Regions from separate parts of the Rahnella sp. EDr1-12 genome, predicted to be linked through region 2. Evidence: predicted binding sites of a transcription regulator. Region 2 holds the regulator's gene; each other region holds the start of a gene.
The links. The regulator PurR, encoded in region 2, represses purine synthesis genes. The targets are predictions, from matches to a motif close to CANGCAAACGTTTGCNTG.
Positions count from the first base shown of each region.

Region 1: a site for PurR is predicted at 1,752-1,769, ahead of ACO0U8_RS05450 (neutral zinc metallopeptidase). Genes of this name have one in related genera too.
Region 3: a site for PurR is predicted at 2,103-2,120, ahead of ACO0U8_RS22455 (nucleobase:cation symporter-2 family protein). Genes of this name have one in related genera too.

Region 1 covers NZ_JBLZNY010000001.1:1,142,083-1,146,695, forward strand. The annotation lists gene ACO0U8_RS05440 (tRNA(Met) cytidine acetyltransferase TmcA) at 1-113, opposite strand, end outside; gene ACO0U8_RS05445 (DUF441 domain-containing protein) at 115-567, opposite strand; gene ACO0U8_RS05450 (neutral zinc metallopeptidase) at 691-1,569, opposite strand; gene purC (phosphoribosylaminoimidazolesuccinocarboxamide synthase) at 1,794-2,507, opposite strand; gene bamC (outer membrane protein assembly factor BamC) at 2,564-3,643, opposite strand; gene dapA (4-hydroxy-tetrahydrodipicolinate synthase) at 3,660-4,541, opposite strand.
Region 2 covers NZ_JBLZNY010000001.1:528,341-532,953, reverse strand. The annotation lists gene punR (DNA-binding transcriptional activator PunR) at 1-896, shown strand, start outside; gene purR (HTH-type transcriptional repressor PurR) at 1,094-2,119, opposite strand; gene ACO0U8_RS02335 (YnhF family membrane protein) at 2,453-2,542, shown strand; gene ACO0U8_RS02330 (C40 family peptidase) at 2,705-3,619, opposite strand; gene ACO0U8_RS02325 (Grx4 family monothiol glutaredoxin) at 4,079-4,426, shown strand; gene rnt (ribonuclease T) at 4,553-4,613, opposite strand, start outside.
Region 3 covers NZ_JBLZNY010000009.1:20,761-25,373, reverse strand. The annotation lists gene ACO0U8_RS22465 (PTS sugar transporter subunit IIC) at 1-667, shown strand, start outside; gene gltS (sodium/glutamate symporter) at 725-1,936, opposite strand; gene ACO0U8_RS22455 (nucleobase:cation symporter-2 family protein) at 2,175-3,569, shown strand; gene ACO0U8_RS22450 (AsmA family protein) at 3,720-4,613, shown strand, end outside.

The DNA of each region.
Region 1 (4,613 bases), 610 kb from region 2:
ACATGTCTGGCCTGATCTTCACACCAGCCCGCTTCCCCGCTAAACACCAGTAAACGCCGCACCCCCTGGTGCTGCATCTGATGCTGTAATGAGGTCAGGGACGCGGCGGGCATGTCAGCTTTTCCCTACCAGCATCGACAGTAAACCGGCGGCGATCAGCGGCCCGACCGGCACGCCTTTAAACAGCGCGACGCCGAGTACGGTACCGACCAGCAAACCGGCAACCAGATGGGGCTGCGTTCCCATCAGCGTCAGACCGCGCCCACCCAGCCACGACACCAGCACGCCGACCAAAATAGCGGCGATAGATTTCCAGTGCAGGAAGGAATGCACAATGGTGCTGGCACTGATTTTTCCGCTGGCAATAGGCGCCATCACTCCGACAGTCAGGATGATAATGCCGATGGTCAGGCCGTATTTTTCTATCCAGGGGAAGAAGTTGTTCAGCGGCGTGATACGTACCGTCAGCAGGAAAAACATCGCGATAGTCACCGCGCTGTTGTGACTGATAATGCCGAGCCCGGCAAACACCAGTAAGATCAAAAGGGTTGGATCGAGAAAAGCCATAGCGTTCCCTGCGTTTTCCTGTCAGGAAGTAAAAAAGGCTCCGGGGAGCCTTTTGAATCGGTCATTGATTATTGAACAGTTTTTGCAGCCAGACCAGAACTGAATAGCCTGCATTTCACCGAATCAGCGGCTGGCAAAGGTGTTGCACTGATCGGGATTACCGGTATCGAAACCGCGCTTGAACCAGGTATACCGCTGCTGAGAGGTGCCGTGCGTAAAGCTGTCCGGCACCACGCGCCCCTGGCTTTGCTGTTGCAGACGGTCATCGCCGATCGCCTGCGCGGCGTCCAGCGCCTCTTTCAGATCGCCCTCTTCGAGCACATTTTGTTGCTGCATGGCATGGCCCCAGACGCCGGCGTAGCAGTCAGCCTGGAGTTCCATTTTCACCGACAGCTGATTCACCGCCGCCTGCGATGCGCCCTGCTGCATCTCGCGCACCTTGCGTTCAATGCCCAACAGATTTTGTACGTGATGGCCGACTTCGTGCGCCACGACGTAACCCTGTGCAAAATCACCGCCCGCGCCCAGTTTGTTCTGCAATTCCTGATAGAAGGAGAGATCGATATACACCGTGCTGTCCGCCGGGCAGTAGAACGGCCCCATCACCGACTGGCCGGTACCGCAGCCGGTGCGGGTTGCGCCACGGTACATCACCAGTTTCGGTTCGCGGTAAGTCATCCCCTGTTTCTGGAAGATTTCTTTCCAGGTGTCTTCCGTAGAAGCGAGGATCACCGAGGTGAATTTCGCCTGCTCATCATCTTTCGGGCTGATGGATTGCGATTGTGTCTGCTTTTGCACACCACCGGACTGCCCGCCATCGATAAGCGGTGTCAGATCAATGCCGTAATAACCGGCGACCAGCACCACGATAATAATCACGATGCCACTTTTCCCACGGATCGGCAGACGCATTCCGCCACCGCCCGGACCACCACCGGAGTTGGATCCCTGTCCGCGTCTGTCTTCCACATTGTCGCTTTCGCGACGCCCTTGCCAACGCATACTCCACCTCCAGACTGTTTTTATAAAGACTAGCCAGCGCGCGCGGTTAATACCATCCGCGCAAGGACGTAATTTTAGGTCAGAAGGCATTAAATGAAATAAAACAGTGGGGAAAAGGGGAAATTAAATGCGTAAGAAGAAATCGGGTGGCACAAATACCACCCGGTTTGATACAGCCCCGCTACGTAAACGATTGCGCGTCAGGGCTGAAAACTGACTGACGATCAGTCCAGTTTCACACCGATGCGGCGAGCAACTTCTTCGTAGGCTTCGATCAGGCCACCCAGACTCTGGCGGTAGCGATCTTTATCCATCTTGTTCAGGGTTTCTTTATCCCACAGGCGGCTGCCATCTGGCGAGAATTCATCACCCAGTACGACTTCACCGTTGAACAAACCGAACTCGAGTTTGAAATCGACCAGAATCAGACCGGCATCATCAAACAGTTTGGTCAGCACGTCGTTGGCTTTGTAGCTCAGCTCTTTCATGCGTGCCAGATGCTCTTCGTTCACCCAACCGAAGGTTTTGCAGTAAGACTCATTGATCATCGGATCATGCATCGCATCGTTTTTCAGGAACAAATCGAACAACGGTGGATTGAGTACCAGACCTTCTTCAATGCCCAGACGTTTTACCAGCGATCCTGCAGCACGGTTACGGATAACGCATTCAACCGGGACCATATCCAGTTTTTTCACCAGCACTTCGTTGTCAGACAGCAGGCGTTCCATTTGTGTCGGAATACCGGCTTCTTCCAGCTTAGCCATGATGAAATGGTTAAATTTGTTGTTAACCATGCCTTTACGGTCGAACTGCTCAATACGCTGACCATCCAGTGCTGACGTATCGTTGCGGAATTCCAGCACCAGCAGGTCCGGGTTTTCTGTGGTGTAGACGGTTTTCGCCTTGCCGCGATACAACTCAGCTAACTTTTGCATCTTTACTTACTCCAGTGGAAAAAACAGATGTAAAAAGGGGCCGAAGCCCCTTGGTATTATTTTGCACTGCTCTGGCTAAATGCGGCCTGCATGACCGCCACCATCGCGTCGTTCTGCGACTGGCTGAGAGCATGTCCTTTTGGATCAAGGAACTGCAAGCTACTGCGGTTGTCGAGGTCGCCAACCTGAAGTTTGTAATCACCGGAGGACAGACCCGGATCTTTCGCACCCAATGTCTGCCACGCATCGTCATTCAACGGTTTGTAGGTGACGGATATTGTGCCCTGCGGACGGCTGCTGTCGGTCACTTTCATGCCGGCTTTCGCCAGGGCATTCGGCAAGCGATCCCACACCACGCCATAACTGGTACGCACGATCAGCACCGGCAGGCCGGTATCGTCTGCGCCGCTTTGCACGTCGATCTCGCCAACGCGACGATTATCGAGACGGGCTTGCGTATCCTGCTGCACTTTATCCAGATTTGCGGTGATGGAGTTCATCATCTGGCTGTTATAACGCTGGATTTCAGCCGATGTGGTGACCGCTTTATCCTGCTGTTTCAGTTCAAGCGTTTTCACGGTCAGGGCTAACTGGTAGCTCTGCTGTTTCACGCTGATCTGATAACGGCCCTGATACTGGAAGTCTTCATCTGCACGATTCCAGTTAACGAAATCTGTGGTCAGCGTCTGGTTAGCATCATCACGGTTAGCGATGGTGTAATTGTTTTGCTGAACGGCTTTAACCACGTTGTTCCACAAATCACGGTTCTGAGCAGTGTTTTCCAGCAGCACGGTACTGCTGTCGCCGGAGAATTGCGTTTGTGAACCGTTCAGCAAGGCCAGAGGCTGCATCGGTGGACGGATGTCGAGCTGTTTGCCCACCGCACCTTGCATTGCACCGGCCTGAACATCGTACGTTCCGTTCTGTACAGGCAGAATCATCCCGGCAGGGGCTTTCAGCTCATGCAGGGCGGGTGCATCCAGATAGGATTCATCGCCGCTCACCTGGCGCTTGTAGCGCTGGTCGCTTGAACAGGCCGCCAGCAGCATGATCAGGGAAACCCCAACCACTTTCGCTACGGCTGATTTCTGCAATCGGGTCATCTGGAAACTATTCTTGTCAAATAAAGAGGCCATCAAATCTTCCTAAGAGTTACAGCAAACCGGCGCTTTTTAATGCGTGTTCCACGACCGGACGGGCAGCATCTGTTAACGGCGTCATAGGCAGACGCAGAGTATCTGTTGCCATCAACCCCAGTGCCTTACAGGCCCATTTCACCGGGATTGGGTTTGCTTCTACAAACAAATTCTGATGCAACGGCATCAGGCGCTGATTCAGGCGACGCGCTTCGGCAAAGTTGCCACATGCCGCCAGTTCACAAAGTTGAGCCATTTCACGCGCAGCCACGTTGGCCGTCACAGAAATCACCCCTTTGCCACCGAGTTGCATAAAGTCCAGACCGCTGGCGTCATCGCCGCTCAGCAGAATGAAATCTTCATCATCAACCAGCACTTGGATCTGACTAACACGACTTAAGTTCCCTGTTGCTTCTTTAACAGCAACAATATTCTTTAATTTGGCTAAACGCGCGATGGTCGGCGGCAACATATCGCAGCCGGTACGTGAAGGCACGTTGTAGAGAATTTGTGGCAGAGAGGTGTTTTCAGCGATGGCTTTAAAGTGCTGAAACAGACCTTCCTGAGTCGGACGATTGTAATATGGGGTGACTGTCAGACAGCCCACAACGCCACTCTTTTCAAAACGTTGCGTCAGTGAAATCGCTTCGGCGGTGGCGTTTGCCCCGGTGCCTGCGATAATAGGAATGCGTCCATCGGCCAGTTCCAGCGTTTGCATGACCACGTCACCGTGTTCGTCATGACTTAACGTCGCCGACTCGCCTGTTGTGCCAACGGAAACGATCGCCGCAGTACCACTGGACACATGATAATCAATCAGTTTTTTCAGACTCGCGCGATCGACAGCACCTTTGGCGTCCATCGGCGTAACCAGTGCAACAATACTTCCCGTAAACATTGACCTTCCCCTCCACAAACAGGTCACTCATGGTACTTTTGACACCACTGCAAAAGCAAGCAAACAACGTGT
Region 2 (4,613 bases):
AATACGCCCTTGAAGTAGTTGATGCGGTAGCACGTACCGGTAGTTTCAGCGCAGCAGCGCAGGATCTTCACCGTGTGCCTTCTGCCATCAGCTATACCGTTCGTCAGCTGGAGAACTGGCTGGCTGTTCCTTTGTTTGAACGGCGTCACCGTGACGTGGTGCTGACGCCTGCCGGAAAAGTTTTCGTTGATGAAGCACGGATTCTGACAAAAAAAATGATAGCTACGCGTCGGCAGTGCCAGCAGGTTGCAAACGGCTGGCGTGGCGAGTTGCGGGTGGCGGTAGACCGAATTGTGAAACCCGCCAGAACGCGGCGGCTGGTGCTCGATTTCTACCGTCATTTCCCCGATACGGAACTTATCATTCATTCCGAAGTATTTAACGGCGTCTGGGATGCGCTGGTCGATGGCCGCGCAGACGTGGCAATTGGCGCGACGCGGGCGGTGCCGGTGGGCGGGCGTTTCAGTTTTCGCGATATGGGTTTTATGGACTGGCACTGTGTCGTCAGCCCTCAGCATCCGCTTGCGCAACTTTCCGGCGCACTGAACGATGACCAACTGCGGCCTTATCCGGCGCTGTGTCTGGAGGATACTTCGCGCACCTTACCCAAGCGTGATACCTGGACGCTGGATAATCAGCGGCGCCTGGTCGTGCCTGACTGGACTTGTGCGCTGGAATGTCTGAGCGAAGGTTTATGCGTAGGGATGATGCCGGTTCATCGCGTGAGTCATCAGATTGAACAGCAAAAATTACAGGTTCTGGCGCTGGAGAATACGTTCCCTGACAGCCCGTGTTGCCTGACGTGGGATCAGAGTAATTCCTCTCCTTCGCTGGCCTGGCTGCTGGAATACATGGGCGATACAGAAACGATGAATCAGGAATGGTTACGGGATTAGAAAAAAAACATCCACCTCTATGTGAGGCGGATGTTGGCTGGTGTGATAAATGTTTGGTCAGAACGTAACTCTTACCCCCGCATTGGCCTGCCAGGAGTTAATACCCTCATCGTCGCTGCTTAAACGCTGCTGATACCGGAAGCCAGTATTGATCGGGACGAGAAAAAACGCCTGCACAGGCAGGCGTCAGATTTTTGTTAACGGCGATAATCGCGGAAAGGGCCGTCGGCTACTGACCGGCGCTCGACCAGTTTGGGATGGACCTCAATGGTCTGTGATTCTTCGCGTTTGCTGATAATTCTGTCCAGCAGCATGGTAAACGCCATTTCGCCCAGACGCTCTTTCGGCTGATGCACAGTGGTTAATGCCGGAGAGAAGTAACGCGCATTTCGCACATTGTCATATCCGATCACCGAAATATCCTGCGGTACGCGTAAACCGAGCTCATCTGCCGCACAGATAGCCCCCATCGCCATCACATCACCGCCACAGAAAACAGCGGTAGGGCGCTGTTTCTGCATCAGGATTTTGTGCATCGCCTGATAACCCGATTCCGGTTCGAAATCACCCTGAACCACCCACTCTTCGCGCAGAGGAATGTTGGCTTCGTTCAGCGCCTTGACGAAACCCTGGAAACGACCGCCACCGGTATTACGCGCCAGTTGCCCTGGGATCACGCCAATATCACGATGCCCGCGTTCAATCAGATAACGACCGGCCATATAACCGCCTTCAAAGGCGTTATCGATAATGCTGTCAGTGAAGTTTTTGCGCGCCTCGCCCCAGTCCATGACGACCATCGGAATGGAGCGGTATTCTTCCAGCATATTCAGCAGTTCATCCGGATATTCCGCGCACATTACCAGCAAGCCGTCGACGCGTTTTTGCGCCAGCATTTGCAGATAGGCCTGTTGTTTCTCCAGATTATTATGCGAGTTACACAAAATCAGCGTGTAGCCTTTGGAGAAACAGCTGTTTTCAACGGCTTCAATGACTTCGGCAAAGTAGGGCGCTTCACTTGAGGTCGCCAGCAGGCCAATGGTTTTGGTGTTATTGACCTTAAGGCTGCGCGCAACGGCGCTTGGCGAGTAGTGAAGCTCTTTAATAGCCAGCAGAACCGCGGTTTTGGTGTCTTCGGCGACGAAACGTGTTTTATTGATGACGTGCGACACGGTTGTGGTGGAAACGCCAGCGCGCTTAGCGACATCTTTAATCGTTGCCATGTAAACAATGACTCCTGAACTCACGTGTTTCAGCACGTTAGCATTATGTTAATCGTTTGCTTGCGTGGATTTCACTGCGGACTTTTAAAAAGGCAGTGAAATCGTTGGGTGGATTCGTCAGAGTGAGGCGCAAAACGCTCTCGGGTGAAATCGACCGGCACACAGGCGTGGTAACCGACAATTTTCTCTTATAATGCAGCAAAGTGGAAGTGTTATTGTGGAATATCGCGCATGAATCAACGCGGGATTTTAGCGATGAAGTATGAGAAAATGCGTTGGCACACATTTTATGTGGCTTAATGAAACGCCACAATTGATCCGTAAGGGGGTTTTATGGACAGTAATCTGAAATTGTCGTTGATTACCACCGTTTGCGCGTTGCTTATGATTATCGCTTTCAGCTTCACCGCAGTGATGAACTAAAAGCTCTGTCATCGGGCAACAAAAAGGGCGAACCCTGATACAGGGATCGCCCTTTTCAATTTTGCACACTGACCTTTTCGCCGACATTCTTCCCTGCACAAACGCTTCGTTAAATGCTATTCAGTGATGATTAGCGGAACTTCAAATTTAACGAACTGCTTATTATCGGATCGTTTTCGGGGTCATTACCCGACGTGCACCTACATAATGATCTTGCCAGTAATCGTCGCCCAGTGAGGTAATTTTGATGTCTTCACCGGTACGCGGAGACTGAATAAACTTGCCGTTACCTACGTATACCCCGACATGGTCCGCGGCACCACGGTTATTAATTCTAAAGAAGACCAGATCGCCGGACTCCAGTTCACCGCGTTTCACCGGTGCGGCATCGCGCAGGTGGTACATCTCGTTGGCAGTGCGTGGCATTTTGATACGAATCAGATCTTTATACGCGTAATACACTAAACCACTGCAATCGAAACCGGTATTGGGGGAGGTTCCACCCCAGCGATAAGGTTTGCCGACCTGGTGCATCAGCTTGGTCATCGCCGTTTGCTGAGCATGCTGATAACGTTTCTTGTGGGTTGCGCTTAACGTAATGGGCTTGCTGTCTTCTTCGGCTAATTTCTTGCCTTTTCGGTGTCGGCCATACGCTTCTTTCTTGCTGGTCTTTACAGTGGCGTTTTTCGCCAAAGCCCGGGTTTTACTTTTCTTATCTGCTTTGGTTTCAGCTCTGGTGGTTTTGAGTGATTTTTCTTTCTTACTCTCGGCCTTACTTTCAGCTCGCGTCGTTTTCACTGTTTTGACAGAAGAGGCCTTTCGCGTCACCAGTTCGGTGCTTTTGACTCTCTTCCTGGCATTTTTTTCCTGACTCTGTTGTTCTTTCACCGGTGCCACTTTGGTTTTTTTAGTGGTTTTCGCTGCAACCGTTTTTCGCTTTCGACGTTCCTCAGGGGCAACCTGATTAACATGACTCTTTCGCTGATCGGCAGAAACACGACTCTGCGGTGACGCATGAGCAATATTCAGAAACAGCTGGGTAAAGAGCAGCACAAAAAGCGTGAACAGTAAGCGCATAGCTTCGTTACCATAGGTGGTTAGGTTAAACATCAGAGATGTCAGAGTATTGCCTAAAAGAACCAGACAAAACAGCACGAATTGCATCGATTCTAGATCATATTGTGAGAAAAAGTTAATAGCTTTTAAAACGTCGAAATAAACGCCATTTTTAGTGAATAAAATGACCATTTTTCAGTAGGTTAATATTTGTGTTAAACCATGGCGAAATGCAAATCCCTGGTTAATGTCATCGCCAAAAATGTTATTCTCGATGAATCTTTATTTTAGTGAGCCCGCACGCAGGCACTTAAAATAGTGAAATAAAATGTCAGTATTGCGAAAGACCCTGCAAAAAATGGCGTTTTTATCTGATAGCTGCCATCGTTACAATAGAGGGCAATGTGATTCAGCACTTTTTTGTGCTGCGCGTGAAGAGTAATGACCGTGACAGCCTGTACCGGCTTGAGGAAGCAAGAAATGACCACTCCAACAATTGAAAAAATTCAGAAGCAAGTTTCTGAAAACCCGATTCTGCTGTACATGAAAGGCTCGCCAAAACTGCCAAGCTGCGGTTTTTCTGCACAAGCAGTTCAGGCATTGTCTGCCTGTGGTGAACGTTTCGCTTACGTCGATATCCTGCAGAACCCGGATATCCGCGCAGAGATGCCAAAATTTGCTAACTGGCCTACCTTCCCGCAGCTGTGGGTTGATGGTGAACTGGTCGGCGGTTGTGACATCGTGATTGAAATGTATCAGCGTGGCGAACTGCAACAGCTGATCAAAGAAACCGCTGAGAAATACAAATCTTCTGAATCTGAAGAGTAATCAGCAGCGGAAATTGGCCGCCTTCAGGGCTGCTGATGACAATAAAAAGAGCGACATTGCGTCGCTCTTTTTGTTTTTATGCGTCCGGCCTGTTTGTCCGTCAGCGTGTTCCTTCACGTCAACCGCTTACTGCTGATGTTCTTCTGATGCGGTTTCGTCTTCCTGCTCTTCGGCGCTGATGGCCAGC
Region 3 (4,613 bases), on a different contig from region 2:
GATTTCTGCCGCTGACTCCCTGCCTGCCGTGCTTCTCGCGGTGCTGATTTGTCATTTGCTATGGTTTGCTGGAATCCACGGTTCTGCGATTGTTTCGGGCATGTTACAGGCTTTCTGGTTAACCAATCTCGGCCTCAATCAGACCGCTCTGGCCGCCGGATTGCCGATGACACATATTATGACCGAGGCATTCTGGAATTTTCTGATCGTCATTGGTGGCTCCGGCGCAACGATGGGGCTGGTGTTACTGTTCTGCCGCAGTAAATCAGCGCATTTGCGCACCATGGGGAAACTGAGCCTGGTTCCCAGCTGTTTCAACATTAATGAACCGGTGATCTTCGGCACGCCGATCGTCATGAATCCGGTATTTTTCATTCCTTTCCTTCTGGCGCCGATGATCAATGCCGTGGTCGCCTATCTGGCTGTTTCAACCAACCTTCTGCCGCACATGATGTCTCTGGTTCCCTGGACATCTCCGGCACCGATTGGTGCGGCGTGGGCGATGGGCTGGGATTTCAAAGTTTCAATTCTGGTCATCATGCTGATGGCGCTTTCCATGGTGATTTACTATCCATTCTTTAAAGTCTACGAGAAGCAGTTACTGACGCAGGAGAAAGCCGCGGAAGAGGAAAAAGTCTATACGGAGCAGGCAGACGCCCTGAATTAAGCCACGTTGAAAAGAGAAGATGGGCGCGGAAACAGTCGTTTCTGCGCCCTTATTTTTTTACAGAATCGCCGGGAAGACAGGCAACATCAGGAACAGCTTAATGACGATGGCATTGGCGATATCCAGGAAGAACGCCCCCACCATAGGGACAACCAGAAAAGCCAGGTGCGAAGGGCCAAACTGATTAGTGATTGCCTGCATATTGGCAATCGCCGTCGGCGTGGCGCCCAGGCCAAACCCACAATGCCCTGCCGCCAGAACGGCGGCATCATAATTTTTGCCCATGACCCGGTAAGTGACAAAAATGGCGTAAAGCGCCATCGCAACAGTTTGCACCAGCAGAATTGCCATCATCGGTAACGCCAGCGACGCCATTTCCCACAGTTTCAGGCTCATCAGGGCCATTGCCAGGAACAACGACAAACTGACATTACCGAGCACGGACACTGCACGATCGAAGACGCGATAAAAACCCAGCCACGCCAGAAGATTGCTGAGGATCACGCCGACAAACAGGACGCAAACAAAGGTCGGGATTTCAAAGGCAGACCCCTGCAGCAATAACGAAATATGGCTGCCAGCGGTAAGGCAGATGGCAATCAGCGCGATAGTTTCCACCAGCACCAGTGGCGTGATCATGCGGCCAATGGACGGTTTTTCAAATGCGCTGGGATCGGCCGCGTCATCCTGAGAACCGTTCGGTGTGGAAGAGTGACTGACCAGATAGCGGGCAACCGGCCCGCCAATAATACCGCCGAGCACCAATCCGAAGGTCGCGCAGGCCATTGCCACTTCGGTCGCGCTTTCGAAACCATAGCGTTCGACGAAAACCTTGCTCCAGGCAGCGCCGGTGCCATGTCCGCCGGAAAGCGTGATAGAACCGGCCAGAAGGCCCATCAGCGGGTCCATACCCAGCATTTTTGCCATTCCTATGCCGATGACGTTCTGCAGCAACAGCAATCCGACGACAACAAATATCAGCAGCATCAGGTTCTTCCCCCCTGAACGGAGGCTGGCCAGATTGGCGTTAAGGCCGATGGTCGCGAAAAATGCCAGCATCAGGGGTTCTTTTAACGAGATATTAAATCCGATTTCCCAGCCCATGACCCGGTTGGCTAGCAGGAGCATCACGGCAACCAGTAAACCGCCCGCAACGGGTTCAGGAATGGTGTATTTCTTGAGAAGTTTGACCGACTGGACGCATTTGCGTCCTAAAAGGAGAACCAGCGTGGCAGCCACCAGCGTGCCGTAGGTATCGAGCTGAATCATTAAAGAACTCCATTTTGTATTAAATCCAATAAAATCATCTAATTATATGAATATCAGTAATTTCTTTTTTCCCAGAAACTGAATTAGAAGTCATAAAACCGGCATCAGGCAAGAAAAACAGCGCATATAAGCCAACTTAACTCAAATACATGGTTTTAAATTGCCATAAGCAAACGATTGCTTTTGTGGTCATTTTCAATAAAAATGCCCGCTTTGCCGCTTATTGGAATGCCACAACATGAGTACGCAAACCTCAGAACAAGAAACACAGCAACCTGAACTCTCCCGCCCGCCCAAAAGTGAACTGATTTACCGGCTCGAAGACCGGCCGCCGCTCCCGCAGACACTATTTGCCGCCTGCCAGCATTTGCTGGCGATGTTTGTTGCGGTCATTACTCCGGCATTATTGATTTGCCAGGCGCTGGGATTACCCGCGCAGGACACCCAGCACATCATCAGCATGTCGCTGTTTGCCTCTGGTCTGGCGTCCATTTTGCAGATTAAAACCTGGGGGCCGGTGGGTTCGGGCTTACTCTCGATTCAGGGAACAAGTTTTAACTTTGTGTCTCCGTTGATTATGGGTGGACTGGCGCTGAAAAATGGTGGCGCGGATGTGCCGACCATGATGGCCGCTCTGTTCGGTACGCTGATGCTGGCGTCCTGTACTGAGATCATTCTGTCCCGCTTCCTGCATCTGGCGCGCCGTGTGATCACCCCGCTGGTTTCCGGGATTGTGGTGATGATTATCGGTCTGTCGTTAATTCAGGTGGGGCTGACCTCGATTGGTGGCGGATACGCCGCAATGAGCGACCACACCTTTGGCGCACCGAAAAATCTGATGCTGGCTGCGGTTGTTCTGGTGGTCATTATTCTGCTGAACCGCCAGCGTAACCCGTACCTGCGGGTCGCTTCACTGGTCATCGCGATGGCGGTGGGCTATCTGGCGGCGTGGATGATGGGAATGCTGCCGACTGTTGCGCCAGCGACGCAAACCAGCTGGATCACCTTCCCGACGCCGCTGTACTACGGACTGGGAATTGACTGGAATCTGCTGATCCCGCTGATGCTAATCTTTATGGTCACGTCGCTGGAAACCATCGGGGATATCACTGCCACATCTGACGTGTCAGAGCAGCCGGTCAGCGGACCGCTGTACATGAAACGAATTAAGGGCGGCGTACTGGCAAACGGTCTGAACTCGATGCTTTCGGCGGTATTTAATACATTCCCGAATTCCTGTTTCGGACAAAACAATGGCGTGATTCAGCTGACCGGCGTTGCCAGCCGTTACGTAGGTTTTGTGGTGGCGCTGATGCTGATCGTACTGGGGCTTTTCCCTGCGGTCGCCGGATTCGTACAACACATTCCAGAGCCGGTTCTGGGTGGCGCGACTATCGTGATGTTTGGCACCATTGCCGCGTCCGGGGTACGCATAGTGTCTCGTGAACGCCTGAACCGCCGCGCGATCATGATCATGGCGCTGTCTCTGGCCGTCGGCATGGGCGTTTCTCAGCAGCCGCTGATCCTGCAGTTTGCACCAGACTGGATTAAGACGCTGTTGTCCTCCGGGATTGCCGCAGGCGGGATTACGGCGATTGTTCTGAATCTGGTTTTCCCTCACGAAAAGTCATAACCGACATTAAGATGAATGTCACCGCGGCAGGGAGTCTGGAACCCCTGCCGCTTTTTATTGTCTCCAGTCTGCTAAGCTGTTGAGAAATTTCGCTGTTTACGGCATAAACAGAGAACCTTTATCCCTAATTCACGCTACAGGCCCCAGACGATGAAATTTATCGGTAAAATTTTGCTGACGTTCGTTCTGCTTCTGGTACTGGCGATTGTGCTGGTTTACGTCCTATTACAAACCCGCTGGGCCGCTGGCAGGGTCAGCAGCTGGGTCACGGATAACAGTGATTACCGGTTCGCCGTCGAAAAAATAGATCATGACTGGTCCACGCCAGGACGAATTACGCTAACCCATGTCATTTTCGGACAAAAAAATCAGCCTGAGACGCTCAGTGCTGGCGAAGTTGATCTGGATTTGAGCTGGCGTCAGATAACAGAACCGCGCTTTTTCGACCGCGTGGTTCTGGTTGATGGCCGCCTGAACGTCAGTCCTTCCGCCATGAATTTACCGTTGCAGGCGAACACACTTCAGCTGAGTAAAATGGCGCTGACCGGTAACGCGGCGGGACTGGAGATTCAGGGCCAGCAAATCAACGCCGGTATTTCACCGTGGCAACCGAAACCACACCAGCTGCTGGGCGATAAAGCCGATTTCCAGCTGAGTGCCGCGACGCTGACCGTCAACGGGCTGCCAGCCGAACACGTCCTGATTCAGGGTAACCTGAACAATAAAAACCTGACGCTCGCGAATTTCGGCGGCGATCTGGCGCGGGGCCAGCTTACGGGTAAGGCCAGCCAGGCGGCGGACGGCAGCTGGAATATCGAAAATCTGCGTCTGAGCAATGTACGCCTGCAAACCTCAAAATCACTTTCTGCATTTTTCGATGATTTCCAGACCCTGCCAAAAGTCACCATTCAGCGGATGGACCTGATCGACGCCCGTCTGCAAGGCACTGACTGGGCATTCAGCGATGTGGATCTTTCCGTTGAGGATGTGACGCTGGAAAAAGGCGACTGGCAAAGTGATGACGGTGAGATCACGCTGAACGCG